Regions from separate parts of the Sphingobium sp. YBL2 genome, predicted to be linked through region 1. Evidence: riboswitches for the same ligand, from Rfam matches in the RefSeq annotation. Region 1 holds a riboswitch; the other holds the start of a gene.
What was found. Region 1 has a riboswitch for cobalamin ahead of TZ53_RS06840 (DUF1636 domain-containing protein). Riboswitches for the same ligand answer to the same signal wherever they lie in the genome.
Positions count from the first base shown of each region.

Region 2: another riboswitch for cobalamin. It lies ahead of TZ53_RS01225 (TonB-dependent receptor plug domain-containing protein); the one in region 1 lies ahead of TZ53_RS06840 (DUF1636 domain-containing protein).

Region 1 covers NZ_CP010954.1:1,460,747-1,468,192, reverse strand. Annotated here, with positions in the region: gene TZ53_RS06855 (hypothetical protein) at 1-235, opposite strand, end outside; gene TZ53_RS06850 (sterol desaturase family protein) at 266-1,246, opposite strand; gene TZ53_RS06845 (MgtC/SapB family protein) at 1,567-2,079, opposite strand; cobalamin riboswitch at 2,413-2,602, shown strand; gene TZ53_RS06840 (DUF1636 domain-containing protein) at 2,795-3,202, shown strand; gene cobT (nicotinate-nucleotide--dimethylbenzimidazole phosphoribosyltransferase) at 3,199-4,215, shown strand; gene TZ53_RS06830 (histidine phosphatase family protein) at 4,212-4,775, shown strand; gene TZ53_RS06825 (adenosylcobinamide-GDP ribazoletransferase) at 4,772-5,482, shown strand; gene TZ53_RS06820 (threonine-phosphate decarboxylase) at 5,479-6,456, shown strand; gene cbiB (adenosylcobinamide-phosphate synthase CbiB) at 6,449-7,384, shown strand; gene cobU (bifunctional adenosylcobinamide kinase/adenosylcobinamide-phosphate guanylyltransferase) at 7,390-7,446, shown strand, end outside.
Region 2 covers NZ_CP010954.1:243,104-250,549, reverse strand. Annotated here, with positions in the region: gene TZ53_RS01245 (nitrate reductase) at 1-865, shown strand, start outside; gene cobA (uroporphyrinogen-III C-methyltransferase) at 852-1,634, shown strand; gene mobA (molybdenum cofactor guanylyltransferase) at 1,625-2,176, opposite strand; gene TZ53_RS01230 (threonine ammonia-lyase) at 2,176-3,159, opposite strand; cobalamin riboswitch at 3,245-3,459, shown strand; gene TZ53_RS01225 (TonB-dependent receptor plug domain-containing protein) at 3,630-5,444, shown strand; gene TZ53_RS01220 (ABC transporter substrate-binding protein) at 5,452-6,282, opposite strand; gene TZ53_RS01215 (FecCD family ABC transporter permease) at 6,390-7,385, shown strand; gene TZ53_RS01210 (ABC transporter ATP-binding protein) at 7,379-7,446, shown strand, end outside.

The DNA of each region.
Region 1 (7,446 bases):
GCCCGGCCGGCTCCCTCTCGATCCTGAGAATGCCGCCATCGAAGATGGACATCCTGTCCTGCGCGGCCTGATCCTTCTTGCTGAAGGTCAGCGTGTCGCCAATACGCTCATGGCTGGTGCCGGCCTGACGGAACAGGGGACCGAGCCTGGCCATGGCCTCATCGGCCGATTGGCCGGAGGCGAGCGCCATGCTGCCCTTTATATGCCAGATCCAGTCCAGGAAACGCGCTGTCACATGATCCCCTTTTTGCAAGAGCAAGTAGCCTTATTCAGCCGGCACCGCCGCTGGGCGGCCGTAGCGTTCCTTGATCGTCTTCCAGCCTTCGGTGAAGGGATAGGTCATCTGCTCGCGGATCGACATCCGGCGTCCGCCCTCCAGTCCCAGCAATTCGGCCTCGCCATCGACGCAGGTTCCGAAGATGCGATCGATGAAGATATAGGTGTTGGAATAATTGCTGCGGGTCGCTTCGAAGTCCTGCGAATGATGCAGGCTGTGATGTTCTGTGGTGTTGAACAGGAAGCGCCACCAACGCGGCGTGTTGAAGCGGACATTGATGTGCTGATAGGTGCCGATCGCCAGACCGAAGGTGCCGGCAAGGAGGGCGGCCCTCGGCAGGAAGTCGAAGAACCCGCCAATGCCCAGCCCGATCAGGAAAAGCTCGACGGGATTGCCGACCGCGCCTTTGTTGATGTTCAACTGGGTGATGTAATGATGCACCGAATGGGGCAGCCAGAGCGGATACCAGTTATGCATCCCCCGGTGCATCCAATATTGCCCGAAGTCGAAAATGAAGGAGATCAGGAAAGCCTGCACCAGCAGCGGCAGGCCCGTGAACCACGCCAGCTTGTCCCAGTCGAAACTGTGCTGGATGGCCTCGATCACCGCGCCGCTGCCGATATAATGTTCGACAAGGTCCAGGATGGTGTAGCCCAGCCCGACATAGAAGAGATCGGTGACCAGTTCCTTCCAGGTCAGGCGCCAGCTCTCATAGCGCGGGCTGACCCATTCGAGCGCCAGCAGCAGCACCCTGAAACCGATGCCGATCCCGATGGCGGTGGACGCCTTGGCGATGGAATTGGGCGCATAGTACCAGAAGGCGATGAGCGCGAACAGCGCCGTGGGCTGGAACCAGGTGAAGATGAACTGCTTGAGCGGTCCGCCTTCCACCCGGCCTATATTTTCCCACCCGATGATGACGGGCGCCTGTGCGCCTATCACTCTCTTGCCTACGCGAACGCCGTCCATATGCTGACCTCGAGATGCTGCCTCGTCCCTGCGGGCGTGTCCGCCTCGCCAGGCGACGAAAATGATGTTCGCAGTTCATTGAACTTCATGTCGTTTCAGCATCGGGAAGACGCGCCCAACGCGCCAGATGCGATTAAGGTATATGCCCCATAGATGCTGCCTATGCCTTTCCAATCCGGCGGCGGTGAATCATGCGCCGGCTATTCCGATCCGCACAGATGACGGCGCGGTTTCGGGAATGACGATCCGTTAGGGCGAAGGGACGACGGACCGTGGGCGGGCGATTTCCGGCTGCTCGTTTCAACGCATCTTGCCGGCTTTCAGTTTTCGCGCTCCGGGGCGGACCCGCGCCGGTTGGGCATGGTCATGGAATCGGCGTCCGGATCGTCCGATCCGCTCTCGCGCGGACCGATATACTTTTCGAATATGAGCAGCAGGGAAAGCAGGAGCAGCGCGATCAGCGACCCTGCCAGCACGAGAACATATTGGCCGGCGCCCGCCGTGATCCCGACGGCAGCGGCCATCCACAGGCTTGCCGCCGTGGTCATGTTGCGCACATCTCCGCCGCGCACGAAGATCAGGCCGCCCGCGATGAAGCCGATGGCCTGGGCAAGGCCCTGAACGACGCGGATCGGATCGCTGTCCTTGTGGACCTCCGCCAGTTCCAGGGCGGACAGGGTCAGCATGGCCGAACTCAGCGATACCAGCCCGTGGGTGCGCAGGCCCGCATCATGGCCGTTGCGTTCGCGCTCGAACCCCAGGGCGAGCCCCAGCAGGGTCGCGAGAAAGAGGCGGACGAGCGTGGTGCCGAGGTCGTTGGCCAACATAGCCATAATACCCGCGAGAGGCGCGCCCGTTCCCGTGAATGCGGCCGAATGGGAAAGCGGCTTCGCGCCTGCCGCTCAGCGTTCGGTGATGTCGGAGCGGAGGTGCGCGATCAGGTCGTTGACCCGCATGTCGTTTTCAGCCGTGCATGCGAACAGTCGGCAGAACCAGTCCATCCATCGCGTCAGAATCGCCATGGCCCTCTCCCTATCGCCCGATAATAGCAGTTCACGCAGGTGAAGAGAAGCTTTGCCATTGCCCGGACGAGGGCAAGTCGCGCCATTGGAGCGGGCTGGGCCGGCTTTGTTTTTCCACCCTTGCGATTGGACGAAGGCGGCTTTATCAGCGCTGGTGCGACAGGTTCCCCGCATGGGGATGAAAAGGGAAGTCGGGTGGAACGCCCGCGCTGCCCCTGCAACTGTAAGCGGCGAGCCATCCGGCCATCGCGCCATTGGGCCATGAAGGTCCGAGAAGGCGGCCGGAAAGCATCGACCCGCGAGCCAGGAGACCTGCCTGACGCCGTCGTTCTTCGACCGGACAGGGTGTGCCGGCCGAACGGGGGTTCCCTCGCTGAACGACAGCCATCGCCTTGCCGGTTGGACCGTGCGGGGGAAGGCCTGTCGCCTGCCTGGTGCCGGACCGTCCTCCCTTGCCCGGTTCCCGTCGGGGCACATGCCGTCGGGCGGGAGGACGTGGAATGACTGATTTGCGGAGCGATCGCTGATGCTGCGGGCCGTGGGGCCGGGGGCTTCGATCGTCGTCTGTTCGACCTGTCGCCTTTCGGCGGAACAGCGGGAGGATGCTGCCGGACGGCGCGGCGGCGCCTTGCTGGCAGAGGCGCTGCACAGGGTACGCGATGGCGATCCCGCTTATGCGTCCGTCGCTGTTCAGGACATGCCCTGCCTCTTCGCCTGTCAGCGCCATTGCACGGTACATGTGCGCGGAACGGGCAAGATCGGCTATGTGCTGGGCGACTTCACGCCGGATGAGGAAGCCGCGCGCGCGATCCTGGATTATGCCCTGCGCCATGCCCAAAGCGACGAGGGCGTGGTGCGCTATGCGGACTGGCCCCAGGGGGTGAAGGGGCATTTCATCGTCCGCACGCCGCCCGAAGGCTTCGTCTGTTCATGATCCGGTTCAACGACCGCGCGGCCTTTGCCGCCGCGCTGGCCGACCTTCCTGCCCCGGATGCAGGCGCCACCGAAGCCGCGGCGGCGCGGCAGCGGGTGCTGACGAAGCCGGCCGGTTCGCTTGGGCGACTGGAGGAGATCGCGCTTTTCATGGCGGGTTGGCAGGGGCGGGAACGCCCCCGGGCGGAACGCATCCGCGCCGCGATCTTCGCCGGCAATCATGGCGTGGCCGCCCGCGGGGTCAGCGCCTTCCCGGCCGAGGTCACCGCCCAGATGGTGGCGAATTTCCGTCATGGCGGCGCGGCGATCAATGCGCTGGCCCAAGCCTGCGGGGCGGAGCTGGCCGTCGTCGCGCTCGATCTGGAACGGCCGACGGAGGACATCTGCGTCGCGGCGGCCATGAGCGAGGCGGATTGCCTGAGCGCGATCAATGCGGGGGCGGCGGCGGTGGAACCGGGACTGGACCTGCTGCTGCTGGGCGAGATGGGCATTGCCAACAGCACGCCGGCGGCGGCGCTCTGCGCGCAGGCCTTTGGGGGTGCTGCGGCCCATTGGGTGGGACGCGGGACAGGCGTGGATGGCGACGGGCTGGCGCGCAAGGCCGAAGCTGTGGCGCGGGCGCTCGCCCTGCACGGGGCGCATTGCGCTGATGCCTTCGAAACGTTGCGCCGGCTGGGCGGGCGAGAGATCGCGGCGCTGGCCGGTGCGGTGTTGGCGGCGCGGATGCTGCGCGTGCCGGTGATGCTGGACGGGTTCATCGGCTGCGCGGCGGTCGCGCCGCTGGCGAAGGACAATCCGGCGATCGTCGGGCACTGCATGGCCGCCCATATGTCGGCGGAAGCGGGGCATGAACGCCTGCTGGCCGCTCTGGCGCTGGAGCCGTTGCTGCGGCTCGACATGCGGCTGGGCGAAGGAAGCGGCGCGGCGGTCGCGGCGCAGATCGTGCGTTCCGCTCTGGCAGCGCATGGCGGCATGGCGACCTTTGCCGAAGCGGCGGTGGCAGGTGCGCTATGAACGCCTTTCCCCTCCACCTGATGCGCCATGGCGCGCCGCAGCTTGCCGGACGGTTGCTCGGCCATCTGGACGCCCCGCCTGAAGCGGAGGGGATCGCCCTCTGCATCGAGCGGGCGCGGCATCTGGATTTCGCGCGGGTGGTGACATCCGACCTCGCCAGGGCGCGGGCGCCGGGCGCGGCGATCGCGGCGGAGCGGGGCATTGAACTTGACGTCGACCGGCGCTGGCGGGAACTGAATTTCGGGGATTGGGAGGGTGCGGACCCCGCGCTCCTGCCTGCGGAGGATCTGGCGCGCTTCTGGGACGATCCGGACGGATTTCCGCCGCCTGGGGGCGAAAGCTGGACCGACCTACGCGCCCGGATCGGGGACGGGCTGGACGTGCTTGGCGAGCCGGCATTGGTGGTCTGCCATGCCGGGGCGATACGGGCGGCGTTGGCTGTGCTGTGCGGTTTCGACGTGCGGCAGGGCTGGGCGGTTGACCTGCCCTATGGCGCGGTGCTGAGCCTGCGGGTCTGGCCGGAAGGGCGGTCGGGACAGGTTACGGGCCTGACCGCATGAAGCGGCTGGTGCTGGCCCTGCAATTGATGACGCGCCTGCCGTTGCCCGCGCAGGATGTCGATGAGGGGGATTTCGCCGCCGCCATCCGCTGGCTGCCCGCAACGGGCATTGCCGTCGGGCTGGTGGTCGCGGGCGGTGCCGGGCTGGGCATGCGCATAGACCCTTGGGCGGGGGCGCTGTTCGGCCTGGTCGCCTGGGTGGCCGTGACCGGTGCGCTGCACCTGGATGGATTGGGCGACATAGCGGATGCGGCGGGGGCGGCGCATGGCGATCGGAGCCGCCTGTCCGCCGTTCTGGCCGATCCGCATATCGGCAGCTTCGGCGTTGTCGCCATCGGCCTGCAACTGGCGGCCAAGCTGGTGCTGTTGCGGCTCTGGCTGGAAAGCTTTCCGCCATGGATGCTGGCGGCCGTGGCGATGGTGGCGCGCATCGGGCCGCTATTCTGGACGCGCTGGCTGCCGCCGCTCCATGAAGGACTGGCCAGCCGTTTCCGGGCCGGCTGGCGGGCGGAGCCGTTTATCCTCTGGTCGATATTCGGGCTGGCGCTGGGTTATCGGGAGCCTGCCCTTTTGGCGGCGATCCCGTTGATCCCGCTTTGGGGTCTTTGGCTGCGCTCGCGGATCGGCGGCATCTCCGGGGATGGGCATGGCGCCGGCATCGAATTGCTGGAGAGCGCCCTGCTGCTGGCGATGGCGGTGGCGCGATGAGCGGCTTCACCTGGCATGGCGGCCGCCTGGCCGAAGCGCGGGGCGCTTATGGCGGGCAGGACTGGATCGATCTCTCGACCGGGATCAACCCCCTGGCTTGGCCGGGGTCCGATCATCTGTCCATCGACTGGCGGCATTTGCCCGATCCGCACGATCTGGCGGCGATGGAGGCGGCGGCGGCGGCCTGTTTCGGGGTCGATCCCGATCATCTTTGCACCGTACCCGGCAGCGAGGCGGGATTGCGGCTGGTGGGGCGGATGCTGGACATGCCCGCACGATGGCTCGTGCCCAGCTACCGCACCCATGCGGAGATTTTCGCGCATGGCGCCCCGATGTCCGCCGATGAAGAACCGCCTCGCGAAGCGATTGCCCTGCTGCTCGCCAACCCCAACAATCCCGACGGGCGCATCCTGCCGCCTGCCCGCCTGCTGCAATGGCTGGCCCGGCTGGAGGAGCGCGGAGGATGGCTGATCGTCGACGAAGCCTATGCCGACGCCGTGCCTTCATGCAGTCTGGCGGGCGAAGTGGGGGACGGGCGGCGGCTGATCCTGTTGCGGTCCTTCGGTAAATTCTTCGGGCTGGCCGGTGTCAGGCTGGGCTTTGTGCTCGGGCCGCGAGAGATCGTCGCACAGCTGCGGCGGATGCTGGGGGAATGGCCGGTTTCGGCGGCGGCGGTCGCGTTCGGCGCCGCGGCCTATCGCGACCGGAACTGGATCGACGGGACAGTGACGGCGCTGGGCGAGCACGCGGCGCAACTGGATGGTTTGCTGGCGCGGCACGGATTGGGGGCGCGGGGCGAATGCCCGTTATTCCGTCTGGTGGAGGTGGAGGATGGGTGGGCCCTGTTCGACAGGCTGGCGCGGCGTTCGATCCTGACGCGCCCCTTCGAGGAGGACCGGCGCTGGCTGCGGATCGGCCTGCCTGCCGATACGAGGGCTCTCGCCCGTCTTGACCGGGCGTTGGCCGATGGGTGAGCCGGTGGCCCTGGCGGCGCTGATGCTGGATGCGGCGCTTGGCTGGCCGGGCTGGCTGCATGCGCGGATCGGCCATCCGGTGGGCGGTTTCGCCCGGATCATCGGTGCGGCGGAGCGGCGATGGAACCGGGAGGCGTGGAGCGGCCCGGTGCGCCGATGGACGGGAATCGCCCTGTTGTTGCTGTTGCTGGCCGTGGGCGGGGGCGCCGGTCTGGCTTTGGAATGGGCGATCCGCCGCTGGGGCGGGTCCATGGCCTGGCCATGGCTGGCGCTCGCCGCATGGCCGGCGCTGGCGCAGAACAGCCTCTATGTCCATGTGGCGCCGGTGGTTCGCGCTCTGGCGCGCGGGGATCTGGATGCCGCGCGGCAGGCCGTGGCCCGGATCGTGGGCCGCGACACGGCCGCGCTGGATGAAGCGGGCGTTGCACGGGCCGGCATAGAAAGTCTGGCCGAAAGCTTCTGCGATGGCGTCGTGGCGCCGCTGTTCTGGCTGCTGCTCTTCGGTCTGCCGGGAATATGGGCCTATAAGGCCGTCAACACAGCCGACAGCATGATCGGGCACAAGGAAGCGCCCTATACCGACTTCGGCTGGGCGGCGGCCCGCTTCGACGATCTGTTGAACTGGGTGCCGGCGCGGCTCTCCGGCTTGATCCTGTGCGTTGCGGGCGGCGGCGGATGGGCCGTGTTGCGGCGGGATCGCCGGAAGCATGCCTCCCCCAATGCGGGATGGCCGGAGGCGGCGATGGCCGGCGCGCTCGGCGTCCGGCTGGCGGGACCGATCCACTATGACGGCGTGCTGCACGACAAGCCATGGATCGGCGCGGGCGGGGAAGCGGACGTCCGCGCGATGCGGGCCGCGCTCCGGATCTATTTGCGCGCCTGCCTGCTGCTGTGGGTCCTGGCCGCCATTTGGGAGAATGTCGGATGACGAGAATGCTGGTGCTGGGCGGATGCCGGTCCGGCAAGAGCCGCTATGCGCAGCAACGCTGC
Region 2 (7,446 bases), 1.2 Mb from region 1:
CCGCACCGGCCTGTCCCCGAAACTCGCCCGCCATCGCGAAGAGCCGCTGGTGGAAATCCACCCGCGGGACGCGGCGGCGCTGGGGATTGCCGACCGCGACCTTGCTCGCGTCGAGACGGCGCAGGGCAACAGCATCTTCCGCGTCAGCCTGAACGAAGGCCAGCGGCGCGGCGAAATCTTCACCCCGATCCACTGGACGGACCAGACGTCCAGCGGCGGGCGCACCGGCCTGCTCCCGCGTCCGCTGGTCGATCCCCATTCGGGCCAGCCCGGCTTCAAATCCACCCCGGCCAGCATCGGGAAGGTCGCGACCGAGTGGAGCGGTTTCCTCATCCTGCGCGATCGGGAAGGGATCGGGCAGCCGGTGAAGCTGCCCTGCCTCTGGTCCACCCGCATCGCCGTGCCGGGCGGCGCGCTCTACGAAATCGCCGGCAATGGCGACCCCGCCCGCCTCGACGCCTTTCTTCCGAAGGGCGACCGCGTCGAGGCGATGGACGCATCGCGCGGCACCCGCCGCATCGCGACCATCGGCGAAGGCAGGCTGAACGGCGTGCTGTTCGTGACGCGCAGCGGCCTGCTGCCCTCGCGCGACTGGCTGATCGGCCAGTTGCAGGCAGAGGGGGTGGGCGGCTCCGTCCTCGCGGCGCGGGAACCGGGCGCCGCTGGAGACAAGGGCGCGACCGTCTGCGTCTGCTTCGACATCGGCCTCAACCAGATCGTCGCCGCGATCCGCGACCGGCAACTGGTCGATGTGCCCGCCATCGGCAGGGCGCTGGGCGCGGGCACCAATTGCGGATCGTGCCGGCCCGCGCTCGCCAATATCCTTGCCCAAAACATGCAGGAGACGCTTCATGCAGCCGAATGATCTTATCGCCCCCGGACAGGTCTGGCTGGTCGGCGCGGGGCCGGGCGATCCGGACCTGCTCACCCGCAAGGCCGAAAGGCTGATCGCGGCGGCGGATGTCGTCTTCCACGACGCGCTGGTCGGGCCAGGCGTGATCGACCTCATCCCCCCAGACGTCGAGCGGGTCAGCGTCGGCAAGCGTTCGGGCCGCCATTCGAAGGCGCAGGGCAGCATCAACGACCTGCTGCTCGCGGCCGCCAGGGCGGACCGCCGCGTCGTCCGCCTCAAGGGCGGCGACCCCTCGGTCTTCGGCCGCTCGGCGGAGGAGATCGCCCATCTGGCGGAGGCGGGCGTTGCCGTGCGCATCTGCCCCGGCGTCACCACGGCCAGCGCGGCGGCGGCGAGCGGGCATGCCTCGCTCACGCTGCGCGGGGTGGCGCGGGGATTGACGCTGGTGACGGCGCATCTCAAGGCGGGCGAGCCGCTGCGGCTCGACTGGGAAGCGCTGGCCCGTCCGGGCGGCACGCTCGGCATCTATATGGGCCGCGCGGCGGCGGGCGAGATCGGCCGCTGCCTGATCGCCGCCGGACGCGATCCCGAAACGCCGGTGATGGTGGCGGTCAACGTCTCCCTGCCCAATGAACGCCTGATCCGCGGCAAGCTGTCGGCGCTCGCCTTTCTGGTGCAGACGATCAGCGACGACGACCCGACGCTGCTGCTGATCGGGGAGGCGGTGGCCGGGACGCATGCGCCTGCCGACCTCGCCGCGCATGTTGGCCTTCACGCCTGACGACCGTCTCGACCCGGCCGGGTGAGTCTCTCCAGATCCTCCGGCCGGTTGATGTTGGGCAGCACGAACTCCGGCCGCTCCACGATCCGCGCGCCCACCCGCTCCAGCCAGCCACGGATCGACCGGTTATTCTCCTCCGCCAGATGCGCGTCCAGCTCGCCAGCCAGCGAAGCAGGCCAGAAGCCGATCAGCTGCTGCCCCTTGAGGATGGCGGCTCCCTGTCCGATCAACGCCTCCGCCAGCCCGTCCGGATAGGCGGGCACGTCGCATCCGGTCGTCAGCACCGCGTCATAACCCTGCGCCCGCGCATGATGCAGCGCCGCGTTCAGGCCCCCCAGCGGCCCCATGTCCGCAGCCGGCCGATCCGCCAGCCCGATCATCCCCTCCACCTGCCGGCCGCAGACCGCCACGGTTTCGACCTGCCGCCCCAGCGCCGCCACCGCATGCTCCAGCAGGCTGCGCCCATCCAGCATCGCCCGCGCCTTGTCGCTGCCGAACCGGCTGGACCGCCCGCCGGCCAGAACCGCCCCCATCAGCCGCATCATGCGCCGCCCGCGATGATCCGGGCATAGCTGTCGGGATCGACATTGCTGCCGGAGATCACCACGACGCTCGCCCCCTCGGCATCCGGAGCCAGCCCGGCCAGCATCGCCGCCAGCGACGCGGCCCCGCCCGGCTCCACCACCAGCTTGAGCGCCGAAAAGGCAAAGCGCATCGCGTCGCGCACCTGATCGTCGCTCACCGCAAGGCCGCCCGCCAGATAGGCCCGGTTGATGGGAAAGGTCAGCGCCCCCGGCGCGGGAGACAGCAGGGCGTCGCAGATCGACCGCGCATCGGCCGACACGCTTTCCCGCACGCCGCTCGCCAGCGAGCGCGCCGTATCGTCGAACGCTTCCGGCTCCACCGCCAGGATCGCGACGCCGGGCTGGCGCGCCTTCACGGCGGTCGCAATTCCAGACACCATGCCGCCGCCGCCGCAATTGACGAGGATCTGGCCGATCTCCGCCCCTGCTTCGGCGGCCTGTTCCATGATCTCCAGCCCGATCGTCCCCTGGCCGGCCATGATGAAGGGATCGTCGAAGGACGGCACCAGCACCGCGCCCCGTTCGTTCGCCAGCCTCGTGGCGATTTCCTCCCGGCTTTGGGTGAAGCGGTCATAGGGCACGACATCGGCGCCCAGCGCCCGCGTATTCGCCGTCTTGATCGCGGGCGCGTCGGCCGGCATCACGATCGTCGCCGCCATGCCCAGCAACCGCGCCGCAAGGGCAACGCCCTGCGCATGATTGCCCGAAGACCAGGCGACGACCCCCGCCTTCCGCTCCGCCGCGTCCAGGCGGGCCAGCCGGTTGTAGGCGCCGCGGAACTTGAACGATCCGCTGTGCTGCGCGCCTTCGAACTTCACCAGCACGCGCCGGCCGCAGCGGGCGTTGAGCGCCGCATTTTCCAGCAGCGGCGTGCGGATGGCGGCAGGGGCGATGACCCGCGCCGCATCCTCGACATCGGCGGGGCTGATGGCGAACGGCATGCAATCTCCTTCCATGGCTGCCTCTTGGCATGGCCGCCGCTTTCCCTTATGGCGCGGGACGCGGGCGGGGCAATGCCTTCGCGCGCAAAAAGAAGATCGCGCCGGTGCCCCGAAGGGGGCTGAAAACGGGAATGCGGTGCGGACGGGAAACCGTCCTATTCCGCGGCTGTCCCTGCAACTGTAAGCGGTGAGCGCGATGCACTTCGGCCCAGGGGCCGGCCACTGGACGCAAGTCCGGGAAGGCGTGCATCGCCGCATTGACCCGCGAGCCAGGAGACCTGCCGGCGCATGGTCGCTCTTGCCTTGGTCCAGGGTATGGCCATGGCACGGTGTTCTCCGTCTGAGCGACGAAGCGGCGCAGGGCCGCATCGGTGCGGGGGGAGGGCACGGGCGCCGGCCATTTCCCCCGTCCGGCCGCGCGAGCGGACGCCCTGAGCCATGTTGCACCGGCGCTCAGGGGGAATATAGACATGTTGAGGATTTCCATTTCCATCGCCGCCTTGCTCGCGGCCGCTCCCGCCCTGGCGGAGGATGAGATCATCGTCACCGCGCTGGGCATCGAACAGCCGCGCGACGAGGTCGGCCAGGCGGTCACGGTCATCGACGCCGACACCATCCGCACCCGCCAGAGCGTCAGCGTCGTCGACCTGCTGGCCACCACGCCGGGGGTGCGCTTCAACCGCAGCGGCAGCCTTGGCGGCGTGACCGGGGTTTCGTTGCGCGGGGCGGAAACGACGCAGACGCTGGTGCTGATCGACGGGGTCAAGGTCAACGACACCAGCGGCATCGGCGACATGTACGACTTCGGCAATCTGCTGACCGGCAATATCCGGCGAATCGAAATTTTGAGGGGGTCCAACTCCATCGCCTATGGCAGCCAGGCCATAGGCGGCGTCGTCAACATCATGACCGGCACGCCTGCCGCCGGTTTCGCGGGCAATGCCTCGGTCGATTACGGTTACAGCAATACGCTGAACGCCAAGGCGGATGTTTCGGGCGGCAGCGGCATCGCTTCGGGCGGCGTCGGCATCGCCTATTTCAACACCGACGGCATTTCCTCCGCCGCCAGCGGCACGGAAAAGGACGGGTATGAGAATATCGCCGCCAATGCCAAGCTCAAGCTGGCCTTCACCGATACGCTCAGCCTCGACCTGCGCGGCTATTATATCCATGCCGATCTGGATACCGACAACGGCGTGGTGGACAGCACCGCCGACAGCTCGAAATCCGATCAATATGTCGGCTATGCCGGTCTGAACCTGTCGCTGTTCGACGGCAGGCTCACCAACCGGGCGGCCGTGACCTGGTTCCGCATGGACCGCGACTATACATCCGCATTCGGCCCTTATGGCTATTCGGGCACCAATCTGCGCTTCGAATATGAGGGTGTTTATCAGCCGGTCGATCAGGCCAAGCTGGTCTTCGGCTATGAACATGAACGGCCCGACTACGACTTCTCCGGCTTCGGCTCGACCGAAAGCCACCGGGCCGATATGGACAGCGTCTATGCGCTGGCCATCGTGAAGCCGGTCGCCGGCCTGTCGCTGACCGCCGGCGCGCGGCATGACGATCACAGCCAGTTCGGCGGCGCGACCACCTTCGGCGCCAATGCGAACTACACGCCCAACGCCGGCGCGACCAACATCCGCATGAGCTATGGGGAGGGGTTCAAGGCCCCCTCGCTCTACCAGCTTTACGGCGCCGACGTCGGCAATGCGGGCCTGCGCCCGGAGCGGTCGAAAAGCTACGACATCGGCTTCGACCAAAGGCTGGACGGCGACCGGGCGATCCTCTCCGTCACGGCTTTCCGCCGCGACACCAAAGACCAGATCAACTATGATTATTCGATCGGTCTTTACGGCGGTTACAATAATCTCGACCGCACCCGCGCCAAGGGGGTGGAGGCGATGCTGGCCCTGAAGCCTGTCGAGGCGCTGACCGTCACCGCCGCCTACAGCTATGTCGATGCGCGCGACCGCAATACCGACGCCCGGCTGCCGCGCCGCGCCGCCGATGCGGTCAGCGTTTCGGCGGACTATGTCTGGCCCTTCGGCCTGTCGACCGGCGCGACCGTGACGATGGTGGGCGACAGCTTCAACGATGCGACCAACGCGATCCGGCTGGACGGCTATGCCGTGACGGACGTGCGGGCATCCTTCCCGATCCGGGAAAATCTGGAGATCTACGGCCGCATCGACAATCTGACCGATGAGAAATATGCCACGGTCCATGGCTATGGCACCTATGGCCGGTCGGCCTTCGGCGGCGTGCGTGTGCGCTTCTGAAAATAGCCTAATGGCGCGGCGCGGCGTTCACCCGCGCCGTGCCCTTGTGCGCAGCGCCGTCAAGCTGCGCTGCGATGCCCCGCGCCGCCTCGACATAGGCGGGGCCGCCGCACACCGTCCACGCCTGCGGCACGCGGATGCGCGGGATGGCGCGCAGTATGGGGTGGTGCAGCATTTCCGTCCCCTGATCGACCACCTTCTCGCTGCCGCTCTCCACGATCAGCCAGTCCGGACGGGCGGCGATCATCTCCTCAAGCGACAGTTGCGACAGCGCCGGCTTGCCCAGCCTGCGGGCCAGATTGATCAGGCCCACCCGCTGCATCAGGTCGTCGACCAGCGTGCCGGTGCCGGTCATATAGCCGCGCCGCTGATAATAGGCCGCGACGCCGCGACGCTTCGGCGGGGGCTGGGCGGCGAGGTCGCGGTTCATCCGGGCGATCATCGCTTCGCCCCGTTCGGGATGGCCGACCGCCGCCGCCACCTGCCGGATCTGCGTCAGGATCATGGCATAGCTGTCCGCGCTCGCCAGCCCCAGGGTCCGCCACTCGCCCGGCGGCGCGCCGACGACGCTGCCGCCGGAAGGAAAGCCGATCAGCAGGTCGGGGCGGATCGCCAGCACTTCCTCCGCCGGGCGCTTGAGGGTGCGGAAGGCGCGGGCCCTGCCGACCGCCGCCGACAGTTCCGGGTCGTGCCCATAGGGGCTGAGCGCGGCGATCTGCGCCGGGTCCGCCAGAGCGAGCACATATTGGTCGGCGCAGGTGTTGAGCGACACGATGCGCCGGGGTTTGGCGGGCGCCGCGCCGGTCAGGGCCAGGGCGCAGAACGTTGTAAAGATCATTCTGCACCGCACGCTGCTGCTCCCGGATCGTGCCTCAACAAACCAACGTGCTCCCGCCTTCGCAGGAGCACGGCACGCTGTAGCAAGCAGGGAAGGACGCGCAAGCCATGAGCGCCCGGCGCCATCCGCTGCTGATCCCCACGCTGACGGCGCTGGCGCTGCTGGCCGCCCTTGCTTCCCTCACTCTGGGCGCGGTTCCGCTCTCCCCGGCGCGCATCTTCGCCGTCCTCGGCGGCGGCGGCGATGACGTCGCCCGCGCCATCCTTCTCGACCTGCGCCTGCCCCGCATGCTGCTTGGCCTGATCGTCGGCGCGATGCTCGGGCTGGCGGGCGCGGCGCTTCAGGGCTATCTGCGCAACCCGCTGGCCGAACCTTCGGTCCTGGGGGCCTCCAACTGCGCCGCGCTGGGCGCGGTCGGCGCGCTCTATTTCGGGCTGGCGCAGGCGCATCCGCTGGCGCTTCCCGCGCTCGCCATCATGACCGGCCTGATCGGCATCGCCGCGCTGTTCCTGCTCGCGGGGCCCGCGGAAAGCCCGCTCACGCTGATCCTCGCCGGCATCGCCATCGCGACGCTGGCGGGGGCGGGGATCAGCCTGTCGCTGAACCTGTCGCCCAATCCCTTCGCCGCCATGGAGATCATGAGCTGGCTGATGGGCAGCCTGGAAAACCGCGCCTACGGCCATGTCTGGATCGCGCTGCCCTGCGTCGTGGTGGGGGCGGCGCTGCTGATCGCGGACCGACGGACGCTGGACGCGCTGACGCTGGGGGAGGATGGGGCGCAGGCGCTCGGCATCGACCTTCGCCGGGCGCGCATCCGCCTGATGCTGGGCGTCGCCATCGGCGTCGGCGGCGCGGTGGCGGTGTCCGGGGCGATCGGCTTCGTCGGCCTGATCGTGCCGCATCTGGTGCGGCCGCTGACCGACCGCTCCCCCTCCGCCATATTGCTGCCCTCCATGCTGGGCGGCGCGGCGCTGCTGACGCTGGCGGACATCGGCGTGCGGCTGATACCGACCGGCAGCGAACTCAAGTTGGGGGTGCTGACGGCGCTGCTGGGTGTCCCGGTGTTCCTGATGCATCTGATGCGGGAGAGGCGGCTATGGTGACGATCCGCGCCCAGGGGCTTTCCGTCAGGCTGGGCCGCCATCCGGCGGTAAGCGGCGTCGA